Regions from separate parts of the Acidovorax sp. GW821-FHT09B03 genome, predicted to be linked through region 2. Evidence: riboswitches for the same ligand, from Rfam matches in the RefSeq annotation. Region 2 holds a riboswitch; the other holds the start of a gene.
What was found. A riboswitch is a leader RNA that binds a small molecule or an ion and turns the genes downstream of it on or off. The one in region 2 is predicted to bind cyclic di-GMP.
Positions count from the first base shown of each region.

Region 1: linked by a shared signal. The riboswitch ahead of AC07PA_RS02060 (hypothetical protein) and the one ahead of AC07PA_RS04160 (methyl-accepting chemotaxis protein) in region 2 are both predicted to bind cyclic di-GMP.

Region 1 is NZ_JBWKPP010000001.1:452,828-460,029, forward strand. Features, by position in the region: gene AC07PA_RS02045 (hypothetical protein) at 1-230, opposite strand, end outside; gene AC07PA_RS02050 (roadblock/LC7 domain-containing protein) at 286-744, opposite strand; gene AC07PA_RS02055 (GTP-binding protein) at 737-1,324, opposite strand; gene AC07PA_RS02060 (hypothetical protein) at 1,318-2,280, opposite strand; cyclic di-GMP riboswitch class I at 2,470-2,570, opposite strand; gene AC07PA_RS02065 (hypothetical protein) at 2,704-2,976, opposite strand; gene dinG (ATP-dependent DNA helicase DinG) at 3,132-5,294, shown strand; gene AC07PA_RS02075 (pyridoxamine 5'-phosphate oxidase family protein) at 5,405-5,908, shown strand; gene AC07PA_RS02080 (hypothetical protein) at 5,974-6,207, shown strand; gene AC07PA_RS02085 (CopG family transcriptional regulator) at 6,340-6,768, shown strand; gene AC07PA_RS02090 (extracellular catalytic domain type 1 short-chain-length polyhydroxyalkanoate depolymerase) at 6,950-7,202, shown strand, end outside.
Region 2 is NZ_JBWKPP010000002.1:171,519-178,720, reverse strand. Features, by position in the region: gene AC07PA_RS04180 (lipoprotein-releasing ABC transporter permease subunit) at 1-541, opposite strand, end outside; gene AC07PA_RS04175 (phosphoglycerate mutase) at 618-1,568, shown strand; gene recJ (single-stranded-DNA-specific exonuclease RecJ) at 1,565-3,280, shown strand; gene AC07PA_RS04165 (chemotaxis protein CheW) at 3,310-3,810, opposite strand; gene AC07PA_RS04160 (methyl-accepting chemotaxis protein) at 3,810-5,537, opposite strand; cyclic di-GMP riboswitch class I at 5,720-5,813, opposite strand; gene AC07PA_RS04155 (tautomerase family protein) at 5,886-6,110, opposite strand; gene AC07PA_RS04150 (methyl-accepting chemotaxis protein) at 6,207-7,202, opposite strand, start outside.

The DNA.
Region 1 (7,202 bases), on a different contig from region 2:
TGGGTCAGCGTGATCAGGATGTCCTCGATGCTCCCCTGCATGCCCAGCGACTTCATGGTCTTCATCTTGGCGCGCACGACCTCGGTGTTGCCCGCGGCAGCCAGCTCCAGGTCCATGCCGCTGCCCACGGATTCGAGCAACATGCCGCTGTTGTAGTCCACCAGCGCGGCGCACATCGCGCCCTCGGTCTGCATCAGCTGGTTCAGGAGTTCTTTGGGGGTCAATGCCATGGCGGGGTCTCCGGTGGTGGTGGAACAAGGGAACGGGAACGGCAATGGAAGGGGGTCAGCCCGGCTGCGGCACCGTGGCGCAGGCAGCAATCACCTGGTCGGCGGTGTTGCGGCAGCTCCAGAGCAGCTTTCCCAGCAGCGATGATTCGTTGGTGACCACGGTGAGCACCAGGTCGCCGGAAGGCACGGGCAGGTTCATCGAGACGATGTGGCCGCTGCCCGATTCGAGGATCAGCCGCTCGGGCGCGCTGTGGCCGGCCTCGCGCGTCATGGCGCCGGCCAGCGCGCTGAGCGAGCCGGACATGGCCGAGAGCTTGTCGGCGTCCTGGCTGTCCGAGAGCGTGGAGGCCACGGTGAAGCCGTCGGCACTGGCCAGCGTGGCGCTCAGGATGCCCGGGGTGCCGCGCTGCAGCTCACCGAGCAGCCCGGCCAGCTGCGCGATGGTGACCAGGCGCAGGGACGTGGCGACAGGCACCAGGCCAGAGGTGCCGCTGGGGTTGCTGCTGCTACTCATGTTCGATCTCCGCCATGCTCACCAGGACCGACAGCAGGAGGCGCACGTCGGCATCGCGCCGCACGTCCACCTCCAGCACCGGGGGGTTGTAACCCAGGGCACCCAGTTGCTCGCAGTAATCGGCAATGCCGGGCGAGGGGTGGGTGTCGAGACGGCCCACGCCGACCACCGTGCGCCGGGCCGGCACATGCGGCGCAAAGGCCTTGAGGTAGCGCGCCACCTCGCCCACGGGGTCGCGCTGGGAGTTGTCGGCCAGCACGATGAGGCCGAAGGCGCCCGCGCCCAGGATGTCCCACATGAAGCGAAAGCGCTCCTGGCCGGGCGTGCCGAAGAGCTTGAGCTTCCACTGGCCGCCATCCATCTGGCACTCGCCGTAGTCCAGGCCCACGGTGGTCATGGTCTTGCCGGGCATGGGCAGCTCGGCCCAGCCGGTGATGGGCACGTCCGTGGACAGGGCCTGGCCATCGCTGATGGCCTGGATCGCGGTGGTCTTGCCGGCGCCCATGGGGCCGGTGAAAACGATCTTGAGATCGCGGGAGCCGCCTGCAAACACCGCAGGCGCGGAGGAGGGCGTCACCATAGCTTGAGCCGTTCTCGAAGATTGCCGAGCCAGCCTGCGGGGGTGGCGGCAGGAACAGGGGTCTTGGCCGCCGGCGCAGGGGCCGCCACGGCGGTAGCGGCAGCCGCAGGCGCGGTCTCCTCCACCGCCAGGCCCAGGGCCAGGCTGGCTTCGAGGAACCAGCGCACCGTCGCTTCGGGCACGCCGCTCTTGGCGCACAGCTGCTCGTAGCTCAGGGCCCGGCTGGTGAGCAGCGCCGCCAGGCGCGGGTGGCCTGCAGACGACAGGCCGATGGCATCGGGCCAGCGCAGCAGCCGGTAGTGGCCCGTGCGCACCGGTGCGCTGGCACCCTTCTGCGCCAGTCGCATCGCCAGGCTCCACAGCAGCTGCCGCAGGCTGTGCGAGGGCACGGAGCGGATGAGCTCTTCCTCGACCGGGCTCACGCGATGCGGCTCGCCCAGTGTGTAGGCGCCCGAGAGCAGCACCTCCATGGGCATGGAGGTGTGCACCAATTGCTGCACGAAGTCGAACACGACCTGCTGGCCCGCGCTCATGGGCACCACGGCGCGGCGGCGCTCGGCCGTGCGGGTGTGCTCACCGAGCAGTTCGAACAGGGCGCGCTGGCCCTTGACCGGATCGAACTGCGACACGCCGTACACCCGCTGGGTGGCCGACTGCAGCACGGCGATGACGTTGCTCATGCGCAGCGGCGTGGCCACGGTGAGGTCAGCGGTCTGCTCCAGCGCCGCGCCGGTGTCGGCGGGGTCGAGCACGCGCACCGTGATGCAGGGCGCATGGAAACGGTAGGGCCAGTGGCCCGGAACGAAGACCACATTGCACTCGGCCAGCTGCTCGCTGAAGCGCGCGCGGATGTTCACGCCGCCGTCGAGCAGGCGCACCAGGGCGCGCAGCACCAGTTGGTCCTTCTGCGCAATGTCCTGGGTACCGATGACCAGCCCGTCGCCCATATCCGTCAAGCCCCCTGTGCAGCAGGATGGCGCCCGTGAAGGCGGCCATGGATGGCCCGGCCCGCGCTCGAAGCAGGAAGATCAGGAGCAGAAACGGCGAGTGCGGGACCTGGGCGGTGTTGCATCGCTGGGGCGGCCTCTCGGTTGGGTGTGGTGACCACTGAGACGGCGGCTTCCCTGAGCAACCCTGGATAACAACGTGGCAGTCCCGCTGTCGTGGGCACCGAGACAGGCTCTCGGTACCGGTAGACCGGTGACTTTGCGGGCCCGGCTTTCGCACGGGGGTGCCGTTTCAGTGCTTTTCAGTATAGGGGAATGGGTTGCGCTGGCAACCATTGATTGGCGCGCAGCAACGCCCGCACCCGGCGGGCGTTTTTAGGGTGTTGTTCTGGCGCATACACCGGCAGGGCGGCCTGCGCGGCGTGGGCCAGGCTACTTCTGCTTCTGGTAGGCCTTGTCGGCCGGGGGACCGCGGTCCGTGTCCTGCAGGCCGCGCTGCACGTCGCGGTAGGCCTGCTGTACCTGTGCGTCGGGCTTGCCATGGGTCATGTCGACCGACTGGTCGCGCTCGTGCGGCAGCTTGGGGTTTTCTTCCTGCGCGGCGTTGGCGGCATCGGCGTCACCGCGGGTGGGGGTGGCGGCGGTCTGGCGCCTGGTGGTGTCCACCGAGGCTTCGGTCGTGCGGGGATCGGCGGTCGTGGGCATGGGGTGTTCCTTGGCGTCACAGGGGCGCAGGTGGGTTGTTGACCATCGTAGGAGCACCGGGCGCGGGGCGGTGTAGGCCCATTCCCCATCTGCACGACAGGATGCCGAGGCTGCAAAACACTGTATGCCCAACCATATGCCACACTCTCGTCCTTATGTCTTCAACAGAGTGGGCCCAGGCGGCCCTGCAGTCGTTCGATGCGGTGGTGCAGGCCACGCCGGGGTTTCGCAGCCGCGGCGGGCAGCGGCGCATGGCCGAGCAGGTGGCGCAGACCTTCAGCCATGCCACGCTGGGCAAGGTGGACGAAGAGGCGGGCGAGGCCGCGCCCACCCGCTCGATTGCCGTGATCCAGGCCGGCACGGGCGTGGGCAAGTCGCTGGCCTACTGCGCACCCGCGATCGCCATGGCGCTGTCGCGCGGCACGCGGGTGCTCATATCCACCGCCACGGTGGCGCTGCAGGAGCAGCTGGTGAACAAGGACCTTCCGGCCCTGGCCAAGCTGTTGCCCCAGCCCTTCAAGTTCGCGCTGGCCAAGGGGCGCGGGCGCTATGTGTGCAAGCTCAAGCTCGACCGTCTGGCCGGCACCGGCGAGGCCGAGGACGAGCCCGAAGACGACCTGTTTGCCGAGGAAGAGGCCGCCGCACGCGCCAAGCGCCCGCGCCAGGAGACCGAGGCGCGCATCCAGTTCTACTCGGCCATGTCGCAGACCCTGGCCAAGGGCGCCTGGGACGGTGACCGTGACAGCCTGGACACGCCGCCCGAGCCCGAGGTCTGGAGCGCCGTGGCGGCCGAGGGCGCCTCCTGCACCGGCAAGCACTGCCCGGCCTTCAGCCAGTGCACCTACTACGACAAGCGCAAGGAGCTGGTCGGTGCCCAGGTGATCGTCGCCAACCACGACTTGCTGCTGTCGTCCCTGGGCGCGCGCGTGCTGCCCGAGCTGGACAATTGCCTGCTGGTGCTCGACGAGGCGCACCACCTGCCCGCGACCGCGCTGGACCAGTTCGCCTGCAGCATGGACCTGAGCCGCGTGACCTGGATCGAGCGCCTGGCCAGCCGCGGCCTGCGCATCGGCGCGCTGCTGGAGGTCGAAGAAATCGCCGACATCCCCAAGCACTCGGGCCAGCTGCGCCAGACGCTGCAGGACCTGGCGCGCATCGTGATGGACGTCTACGGCCCGGCCCTCAAGAGCCAGAAGGATGCCTGGGGCCCGGCGCGCGTGCGCGTGCCGCGCGGCGTGCTGCCCGAGCCCCTGATCGCCCCGCTCGGGCTGCTGGCCGCGAGCGCCGACGGTTTTCTCGAAGCGCTGCGCGCCATCTCCAAGGCCCTGCGCGCCGAGATGCGCGACAAGCCCGACGAGGCGCGCCGCCTGTCCACCCTGTACGCGCAGATCGGCATGCTGGCGCCCCGGCTGGAAGAGCTGCACGCCACGGCCCAGCTGCTGCTGCAGGACGCGCCCGAAGGCGCGGTGCCGGCCGCCAAGTGGTTCACGCTGGAGGTGGAGGGCGACTTCATCGTCGTCAAGGCGCATGCCAGCCCGATATTGCCCGGCACCACGCTGCGCAACCACCTGTGGAGCGCGGTGCGCGGCGCGGTGCTGACCTCGGCCACCCTTACCAGCTGCGGGCACTTCGAATTCTTCATGCGCGAGTCGGGCCTGCACGGCGACGCGGCCGCCACCACGCTGGAGGTGCCGAGCCCCTTCGACTACGCCGCCCAGGGCACACTGATCGCGGCCGAGACCCACGCCGACCCGAAGAACGCGGCCCAGTTCACGGCCGAGATGGTGGAGGCGCTGCTCTACGACATCGCCAACGTGGAGTACGGCGCGCTGGTGCTGTTCACCTCGCGCGAACAGATGCGCCAGGCGGTCGATGCCCTGCCCACAGCCATGCGCAGTGTGGTGCTGGTGCAAAACGCGCTACCGCGCACGCAGCTGCTCAAGCGCCACCGCGAGCGCGTGGCCGACGGGCAGCCCTCGGTGATCTTCGGCATGCAGTCCTTCGGCGAGGGGCTGGACCTGCCGGGGCGGCTGTGCGAGTCGGTGTTCATCACCAAGCTGCCCTTCGCCCCGCCCGACGATCCGGTGGGCGAAGCCCGTGCCGAATGGCTGCGCGCCGTGGGGCGCGACCCCTTCAGCGAGCTGGTGGTGCCGGCCACCGCGATCCGCCTGGCCCAATGGGTGGGCCGCGCCATCCGCACCGAGGAAGACCAGGCCCATGTGTACTGCTACGACAAGCGGCTCATGAACACCTCGTACGGGCAGCGTCTGCTCAAGGGCCTGCCCCCGTTTGCGCTGGAGCAGCGCAAACCGCGCTGAGCGCTGTCGGACAAACGCCCTACGCAAGCCGGGCCCGAGACCGACGCGTGCACACCTCCTGGCGGCCTAAAGTGAATTTTTACCCATTCACCATCTGCCGGAGGCACCCCATGCAACACGAAACCCCCGCCCGCGAGACGCTGTGGAAGCTGATCAAGGACATCAAATTCGGCATGCTCACCCACCGCCATGCCAATGGCATGCTGCACGCGCACCCGCTGACCACGCAGAACCGCAGCATCGACGAGCAGTCGCTGCTGTACTTCTTCATCCCGCGCAACGGCGAGCTCTACGGCCGCCTGCTGACCGATGGCCAGGTCAACGTGTCGTATGCCGACCCGGGCGATGACAGCTACGTGTCCCTGTCGGGCCAGGCCAGCTTTGTCGAGGACCTGGCGCAAAAGGAAGCCCTGTGGTCACCCATGGCCAAGGCCTGGTTCCCCGGGGGCCATGCCGACCCCAACCTGGCGCTGCTGGCCGTGCGCATTGGCCACGCTGAGTTCTGGGACGTCAAGGAAAGCAAGATGGTGCAGCTGTTCAAGATGGCCAAGGCGGCCATCACCGGCGAGCAGCCGCGCGACCTGGGCGAGCACCAGGAGCTGACGCTGTCCTGAGGCAGCACCGCGGTGCGCCCCGCCCCGCCGGCGCACCATCCATGACCGGACCTGAGGAGATTGCCATGAGCAGCAAGGAAAACCAGCCAGACGACGTGATTGCCAGTAGCGACGGCAGCGGCAAGGTGGCCAACGCCCACAACAGCGCAGGCGACAAGGCCACACAAATCAACCAGGGCCGCCGCACGCCCGAGAGCCGTGGCGACCGCGACACCCACCTGGGCAGCGGCAACCAGGGCCAGTCCCGCCAGGGCGGTGCTGGCAGCAGCAGCGGTGGTGGGAGCCGCGGCGCGGGTTAAGCCCGCGCACGGCCGCCACGCACCAGAAAGAGCCCTCGGGCTCTTTCTTTTTGATCGCCTGCCCTTGAAAACGCCGATACACCATCCAATTACCATCCATATGGATGGCACAAGACGGCCAGAAGGCAATTTATGACCCCCACTTCCACCACCTCCCTGGCCCTGCGCAGCAAGGTCCCCGATTCGGAAAAGATCACCATCAACCTCGGCTATGTGGACCTGGGACACATCGATCTGCTGGTATCGGAGGGCTTCTACGCCAACCGCACGGATTTCATCCGCACCGCGATCCGCAACCAGCTGAGCACCCAGAACGAGGCGGTGCGCCAGGTGGTGGCACGCAAGATGCTCGTGCTGGGACTGCAGCGCTTTGGCCGCACCGACCTGGAGACCGTGCAGGCCGCCGGCCAGACGCTGGAGATCCGCGTGCTGGGCCTTGCCAGCATCGAGGACGACGTACCGCCCGAGCTGGCAAAGGCGACCATCGCCTCGGTCACCGTGCTCGGGGCGTTCCACGCCAGCCCGGCGGTCAAGGCGGCCCTGGCGGGCCGCATCGGTTGAGACAAGCGCCCACCGTGGCGCGGTGCCCAGCGCACCACAACGGCGATTTCTTTCGTTGTCCATTCCAGACCGGCCCTTTCGAGCGGCGGCATTCCGAGACAAAACCGACGGCACCGGCCGCCCCCAGGGCAGCGGTGCCATGCACGGCGCACGCCCTACCAGCTCACCCAAGGACCTTCCCATGGACTGGAACCACAATCTCAAGCAACTCCTCGGCAACGCCACCGACCTGGTGCGCAAGGGCCAGCTGGCCGATGCCACCCGCGCCATCCAGCAGGCCCTGGGCGGTACGCCCGCCATGGCAGGCACGGCAGCACCCCATGCCGCTGCGACGGCCACCCAGCGCGAAGGCGCCAAGGCAGGGATGCCCGGGACCGCAGCATCCGGCCCAGGCTGGCGCACCGGCTTTGCACAGGCCGACATCGAAGATGCCG
Region 2 (7,202 bases):
GGCTACCGCCCTGGCCGGCAGGCACCACCAGAGTCGCGGCGTCGCCGGCCTTTACCCCGAGCGATTTGGCCAGCTCGCTGCCCAGCACCACGCGGAACTGCCCGGGCAGCAGGGTGGCCAGCACCTCGGCGTTCGAGGCCGCCAGCGAGGTCACCGAGCCTTCCAGGGCCGGATCGATGCCGCGCACCAGGGCCCCCTTCATGTCGTCGCCGTGGGCAATCAGGGCCTGGGCGGCCACATAGGGGGCGGCGCCGGTGACGGCCGGGTTCTGGCGCACCTCGGCGATGGTGCGGGCTGCATCCGGCATGGCCGCGCCCTGGGGGGCGAAGACCTCGATATGGGCCACCACGCCCAGCATGCGCTCGCGCACTTCCTTCTGGAAGCCGTTCATGACGCTGAGCACCACGATCAGCGCCGCCACGCCCAGGGCGATGCCGAGCATGGACGCACCGGAGATGAAGGAAATGAAGCCGTTGCGCCGCGTGGCCCGGCCCGATCGGGTGTAGCGCAGGCCCAGGGCCAGTTCGTAGGGAAGTTGCATGTTGAAAAAAGGGGCTGGGCCCGGAAGGAGGACCGGACTCGGCGCAGGCGATTGTGGCATCCCGGACAATAGGGGGATGTCGGACATCCCCCATTTGCTCATCCCTTACGCTGCCAGCGCCTCCGAGGGGTGCCGGCAAACGCTGGCCAGCCTGCCTTTGCCGCACCTCGATCGCCTGCTGGCGCGGCTCGCAGCCGATCCCGCTGGCTCCAGCAGCGCCGAGGAAACCAGCTTCTCTGCACCCCATGAGCGCGCCCTGGCCCAGGCCCTGGGCCTGCCCCCGGACGACGGGCGCACGCCCTGGGCCGCCTGGTACCGCCAGCAGCAGGGCCAGCCCGCGGACGGCCAGGCCTGGGCCTTCGTGGCCCCCTGCCAGTGGCAGGTGACCACCGACCACGTGACCCTGCGCGACCCCGAGGCCCTGGGCCTCGATGAAGCGTCCTCGCGCGCCCTGCTGGCCATCGTCTCGCCCTGGTTCGCCGAGGACGGCATCCACCTGCACTACGACCAGCCCACGCGCTGGCTCGCCCAAGGCCCCTTGTTCGCCGACCTGGCCACGGCGTCGCTCGACCGCGTGCTGCTGCGCGACGTGCGTGCCTGGATGCCCGATGCCGCCCGGGCCCGCACCCTGCACCGCCTGCACAGCGAGATGCAGATGCTGCTCTATACCCATGCCTTCAACGACGCGCGGGCCGAGCGCGGCCTGCCCCCGGTCAACTCCTTCTGGGTGCATGGCGCAGGCGCCCTGCCCGCCACGGCCACCGGGCCGGCGCCCTCGATGCCGCTGGCCTTGCGCGACGCGGCGCTGCGCGAGGACTGGCGCGCCTGGGCGGCTGCCTGGACGGCGCTGGACGCAGGCCCTGTGGCCGCATTGCTGCGCCAGGCCGAGCAGGGCGGCGCCGTGCGCCTCACCCTGTGCGGCGAGCGTGCCGCCCTGGCCTTCCACAGCGCCCCACGCGGCCTGGTGCAGCGCATGAAGGCCTACTTCCAGCCCACCCGCTTTGCCCAGGTGGCATCCCAATTATGAAAATCACGGCCAGAGACATTCCCCCACGTGCCGCCTGGGCGCTGGAGCAGGCAGGCGTGCACCCACTGCTCGCGCGCCTGTACGCCGCGCGCGGCGTGCGCGACAAGGACGAACTCGACGACGGGCTGGCCCGCCTGCTGCCGCCCGCCGGGCTCAAGGGCATCGGGGACGCCGCCCGCCTGCTGGCCGATGCCATGGCCCGGGACCTGCGCCTGTGCGTGGTGGCCGACTACGACTGCGATGGTGCCACCGCCTGCGCCGTGGCCGTGCGCGGCCTGCGCCTGCTGGGCGCAAAGCATGTGGACTACCTGGTGCCCGACCGCGTGACCGACGGCTACGGCCTGACGCCACCGATTGCGCGCCGCGTGAAGGAGCGCGGCGCCGACGTGCTGATCACTGTGGACAACGGCATCGCCAGCGTCGAGGGTGTGGCCGAGGCCAAGGCCCTGGGCCTCCTGGTGCTGGTCACCGACCACCACCTGCCCGGACCCGAGCTGCCCGCGGCCGACGCCATGGTCAACCCCAACCAGCCTGGCTGCAGCTTCGAGAGCAAGTCCCTGGCCGGCGTGGGCGTGATGTTCTACGTGCTCATGGAGCTGCGCTCGGAGCTGCGCAAGCGGGGCGTGTTCGACACCGCCAACCAGCCCAAGCTGGACCCGCTGCTCACCCTCGTCGCGCTGGGTACCGTGGCCGACGTGGTGCGCCTGGACGCCAACAACCGCCGCCTGGTGGCCCAGGGCCTGCGACGCATCCGCGCGGGGGCCATGCCGGCGGGCGTGGCGGCGCTGTTCACGGCGGCCGGCCGCAAGGCGCCCGTGGCCACCACCTTCGACTTCGGCTTTGCGCTGGGCCCGCGCATCAACGCCGCCGGCCGCCTGGCCGACATGACGCTGGGCATCGAATGCCTGCTCACCGACGACGCGGGCCGCGCGAACCACCTGGCCGGCCAACTGGACACCATCAACCGCGAACGCCGCGAGATCGAAGGCGGCATGCGCGAGCAGGCCATGCTGATGGCCGAGAACCTGTTCGACGAGAGCGAAGACCCGCCGCCCGCGATCAGCGTCTTCGACCCCGACTTCCACGAAGGCGTGGTGGGCATCGTCGCCTCGCGCATCAAGGACAAGCTGCACCGCCCGACCTTCGTCTTCGCTGCCAGCAGCGCGCCGGGCAAGGAGCATGAACTCAAGGGATCGGGCCGCTCCATCCCCGGTTTCCATCTGCGCGACGCGCTCGACCTGGTGGCCAAGCGCCACCCGGGCGTGCTGCTCAAGTTCGGTGGCCATGCCATGGCGGCCGGCTGTACCGTGGCCGAGGAGGCTTTCGATACCTTCGAACAGGCCCTGGCCCAGGTGGCGCAGGAATGGCTCGACGCCTCGACGCTCACGCGCCGCATCGAGACCGATGGCCCGCTGGCCCCCGAGTACTGCCGCGCCGACGTCGTGGACACGCTGCACCAGGAGGTCTGGGGCCAGGGCTTTGCGCCGCCAACCTTCAGCGAAGAGGTGCAGGTGGTGAGCCAGCGGCTGGTGGGCGAGGCCAAGAACCACCTGTCCATCAAGCTCATGCACCAGGGCAACCCGGTCGACGCGATCTGGTTCGGCCACACCGAGCAGCTGCCGGCCCGCGTGCTGCTGGCCTTTCGCCTCGATGTCAACGAGTGGCGCGGCGAGCGCAAGGTGCAGTTCCTGGTGGAGGGCGCCGAGCTCTGACGGCCCCGCGCCCGCCAGCGGCGCAGCGCTCAGGCAGCGGGTACCAGCCCTTCGCCGGCCTGCACCGGCGGCGTATCGCCGAGCAGGGCATCAATGTCGAGCAGGATCAGCATGCGCTCGCCGACCTGTGCCAGGCCATTGATGCAGCCCGCATCCGGCGCGCCCGACAGCCCCGGGGCCGCGTGCACCATGCCGGGCTCCAGCGTCACCACGTCGCTCACGGCATCCACCACCACGCCCACGACGCGGGTTCCCAGGTCGATCACGATCACCACGGTGGAGGGCGTGAACGCGCTGTCCGCGCAGTGCAGGCGCACGCGCAGATCGAGGATGGGAACCACCACGCCGCGCAGGTTCACCACGCCCAGCAGGAAGCCTGCGGCGCTGGGCATGCGCGTTGGCTGCTCGTAGGAGCGGATCTCCTGCACCTTCATGATGTCGATGCCGTAGTTTTCTTCGCCGAGGCGAAAGCTCAGGTACTGGCCTGCAGCGGCCAGCGGCACGCCGGCGGTCGGGTTCAATGCGTTCATCAGAAGCTCGCCCACTGGTCATCGTCCTGGGTGCTGGCGGCCTTTTCCGCGAGCCGCGGCGCAACGCCCTTTCGGGTCGGCAGTGCCGCCTTGGCCGGCGCCGCCTTCGGGGGCTGCGGCGCAGTTGCGGGGGACTTGCGCACCGGGGCTGCGGCAGGCGTGCTGGCGTAGCCCACGGCCGCCGCGCCAACGTTGAACACCGACACCACTTCGGCCAGGTGCTGGGCCTGGTCGCGCAGCGCCGCCGCTGCCGCGGCCGATTCCTCCACCAGCGCGGCGTTCTGCTGCGTCATCTGGTCCAGGTTGGTCACCGCCTGGTTCACCTGCCCGATGCCATCGCGCTGCTCGCTCGCCGACGCGGCGATCTCCGCGATCAAATCGGTCATGCGGCGCACGCCGCCCACGATCTCGCCCATGGCCTGACCCGCCTGGCTCACCTGGGCCGAGCCCTTTTCCACGGTTTCCACCGAGGCGCCGATCAGGGTCTTGATCTCCTTGGCCGCCTGGGCGCTGCGCTGGGCGAGGTTGCGCACCTCGCCGGCCACCACCGCAAAGCCACGGCCCTGCTCACCCGCCCGGGCCGCCTCGACCGCCGCGTTCAACGCCAAAATGTTGGTCTGGAAGGCGATGCCGTCGATCACGCCGATGATGTCCGCGATCCTCCTGGACGAATCGCTGATCTGCTGCATGCTGACCACCACCTGGGCCACCACCTCGCCGCCATGGGTGGCCGCCTGGGCCGCACCCACGGCCAGCTGGTTGGCCTGCTGCGCCGTTTCCGAGGACTGGGACACCGTGGCGGTCAGCTGTTCCATGCTGGCGGCCGTCTCCTCCAGGTTGCTGGCCGTCTGCTCGGTGCGGCTGCTCAGGTCGTGGTTGCCGTTGGCGATCTCGCTGGAGGCGGTGGACACCGAATCCACGCCGCGGCGCACCTCCGTCACCACGCCATGCAGCTTGCCCACCATCAGCGACAGGGCCTGCAGCAACTGGCCGAACTCGTCCTTGCGCGTGGAGTGGACCTGCTGGGTCAGGTCCCCGCCCGCAATCGCGCCGGCCACGGTCACGGCGCGGTCCAGCGGGCGCGTGATCGAGCGCACCAGCAGGGAGGCCAGCACGATGCCGATCACGAACACCACGGCGGCGCTGGACAGGCCGAGCAGCGTGGCGTTGCGCTGCGCATGCCGGGCCTCGATCTTGGCCGCGTCGCGCTGTGCCTCCTGCACCTTGACGAAGCCCTTGAGCGCATCGACGTAGGCCACCGAGGTCGGCAGGAATTCCTTGAGCGCAAACTCCTTGCGTGCGCCGGGCTCGGCCGATGCCTTGACGGCGGGGAGCTTCTTGAGGGTGTCGAGCAGGGTGCCGCGGGCTTCGCCCACCTTGGCCAGCGCGGCCTTGTCGGACTCCGACACCGCCGTGGCACGCACGCCCGTCTGGACCTCGCTGATGAGGGCCGAGCCCGCATCCTGGCGGCTGGCGAAGAATTTCTCGATCACCTCGTCGGAGCTCGCCATGCTGGCCAGCGAACGCTCGGTGTTGGTCTCGGTCAGGCCCTGCCAGCGCACCGCCGCGGTGATGTTGGATTCGTAGCGCTGCACGTCGGCCAGCGCCGCTTCCATGGCCAGGCTGGAGCGGTACTGGGTGAAGACAAACACCCCCAGCATCAGCACCAACAGGCCCAGGATCGTGCCCCACATCTTGGTGGCCACCCGGATATCGTTCAACTTCATTGCTTTTCCCCGAGATTCATCGTGTGGACTGGAACAGGGGCGCCCAGCCCCGTCCATCCCGGGAGGGGCGCCACAAAGGCAGTCGACACACGGGGAGCAGAAGCGGGCACGCGATCAGTGGCGCGCCCTGAAGGGGCGCCCTGCCTGGCGGCAAGTCACCCGAGGACGCAAGTCATCCGGAAATCAGCGGCCCCGCTGCCATACCCCCTCGCGCACGAGGTCTCAGACCGGAAGCTTTGCGACCCCGACTTTCGTACGGGTGTGCCTTTGTGCGGCCGATCCTACCTGTAAGTAAATATGTCAGGAAGTTGGTCGGGTATAGGCGAGGGGGGCTGTGCCCCCTCCTCCTCAGGCCTGGGTCGGGCCCTTGCTGCGCTGGCGCACCACGGTCACCTGCTCGCCGCCCACGCCCCAGTTGTCGGGATCGACCTCGTCGATGATGACGGTCACGGTCTCGGGCTTCTTGTCGAGCACCTCCACCATGAGCCGGGTGACGCCGGCGATCAGCGCGGCCTTCTGGGCCGAGGTGGTGGGGATGTCGCGGTTGGCAAGGCGGATGTTGACCAGGGGCATGGCAGACCTTTCTTCGATGGCGATGGGGCCGATCTTGCATGAAGAAAGGGCAGCCTGGGCTGCCCTTTCATGGGTATTGGCGCTCCGGGCGCAGGGTCAGAAGCTCTCCCAGTCGTCGTCCCCACCCTTGGCGGTTGCACGCGGGGCCGCTGCGGCGGGGGCGGGCTTGTGGGCCGCGGCTGCCGGCTTGGACGCAGTGAGCCGTGCGGTGGCAGGTGCGGGCGCTTTGCCGGCAACGCCCTTGCGGACTGGCGCGGCCACCGGCCGGCTGGCAGCCGGTGCAGGCCGTGGCGGTGCTGCCACTGGCGCCCGTGCCGGCATGGCTCCCACGTTGAACATCGACACCACCTCGGCCAGCTTCTGTGCCTGGTCGCGCATGGATGCGGCTGCCGCCGTGGACTCTTCCACCAGCGCCGCGTTCTGCTGCGTCATCTGATCGAGGTGCGTCACCGCCTGGTTGACCTGGGCAATGCCGTCGCGCTGCTCGGTTGATGAGGCCGTGATCTCCCCGATCAGGTCGCTCACCCGGCGCACGCTGGAGACGATCTCTTCCATGCTCTGGCCGGCCTGCGCCACCTGGGCCGAGCCCGATTCCACGTTCTCCACGCTGGCACCGATCAGGGTCTTGATCTCCTTGGCCGCCTCGGCACTGCGCTGCGCCAGGCTGCGCACTTCGCTGGCCACCACGGCGAAGCCCCGGCCCTGTTCGCCGGCACGGGCTGCTTCCACCGCGGCGTTCAGTGCCAGGATGTTGGTCTGGAAGGCGATGCCGTCGATGGTGCCGATGATGTCGGCGATCTTGCGCGAGCTGTCGGTGATCTGCTGCATGCTGCTGACCACCTGGCCCACGACTTCGCCGCCGCGTGCTGCCGCCTGGGCGGCGGTACCGGCCAGTTGATTCGCCTGGCGCGCCGTGTCGGCCGATTGCGACACCGTGGCCGTGAGCTGCTCCATGCTGGCCGCCGTCTCTTCGAGGTTGGAGGCCGTCTGCTCGGTGCGTGCCGACAGGTCGTGGTTGCCGTTGGCGATCTCCACCGAGGCCGAGGACACCGAGTCCACGCCGTGGCGCACTTCGGTCACCACGCCGCGCAG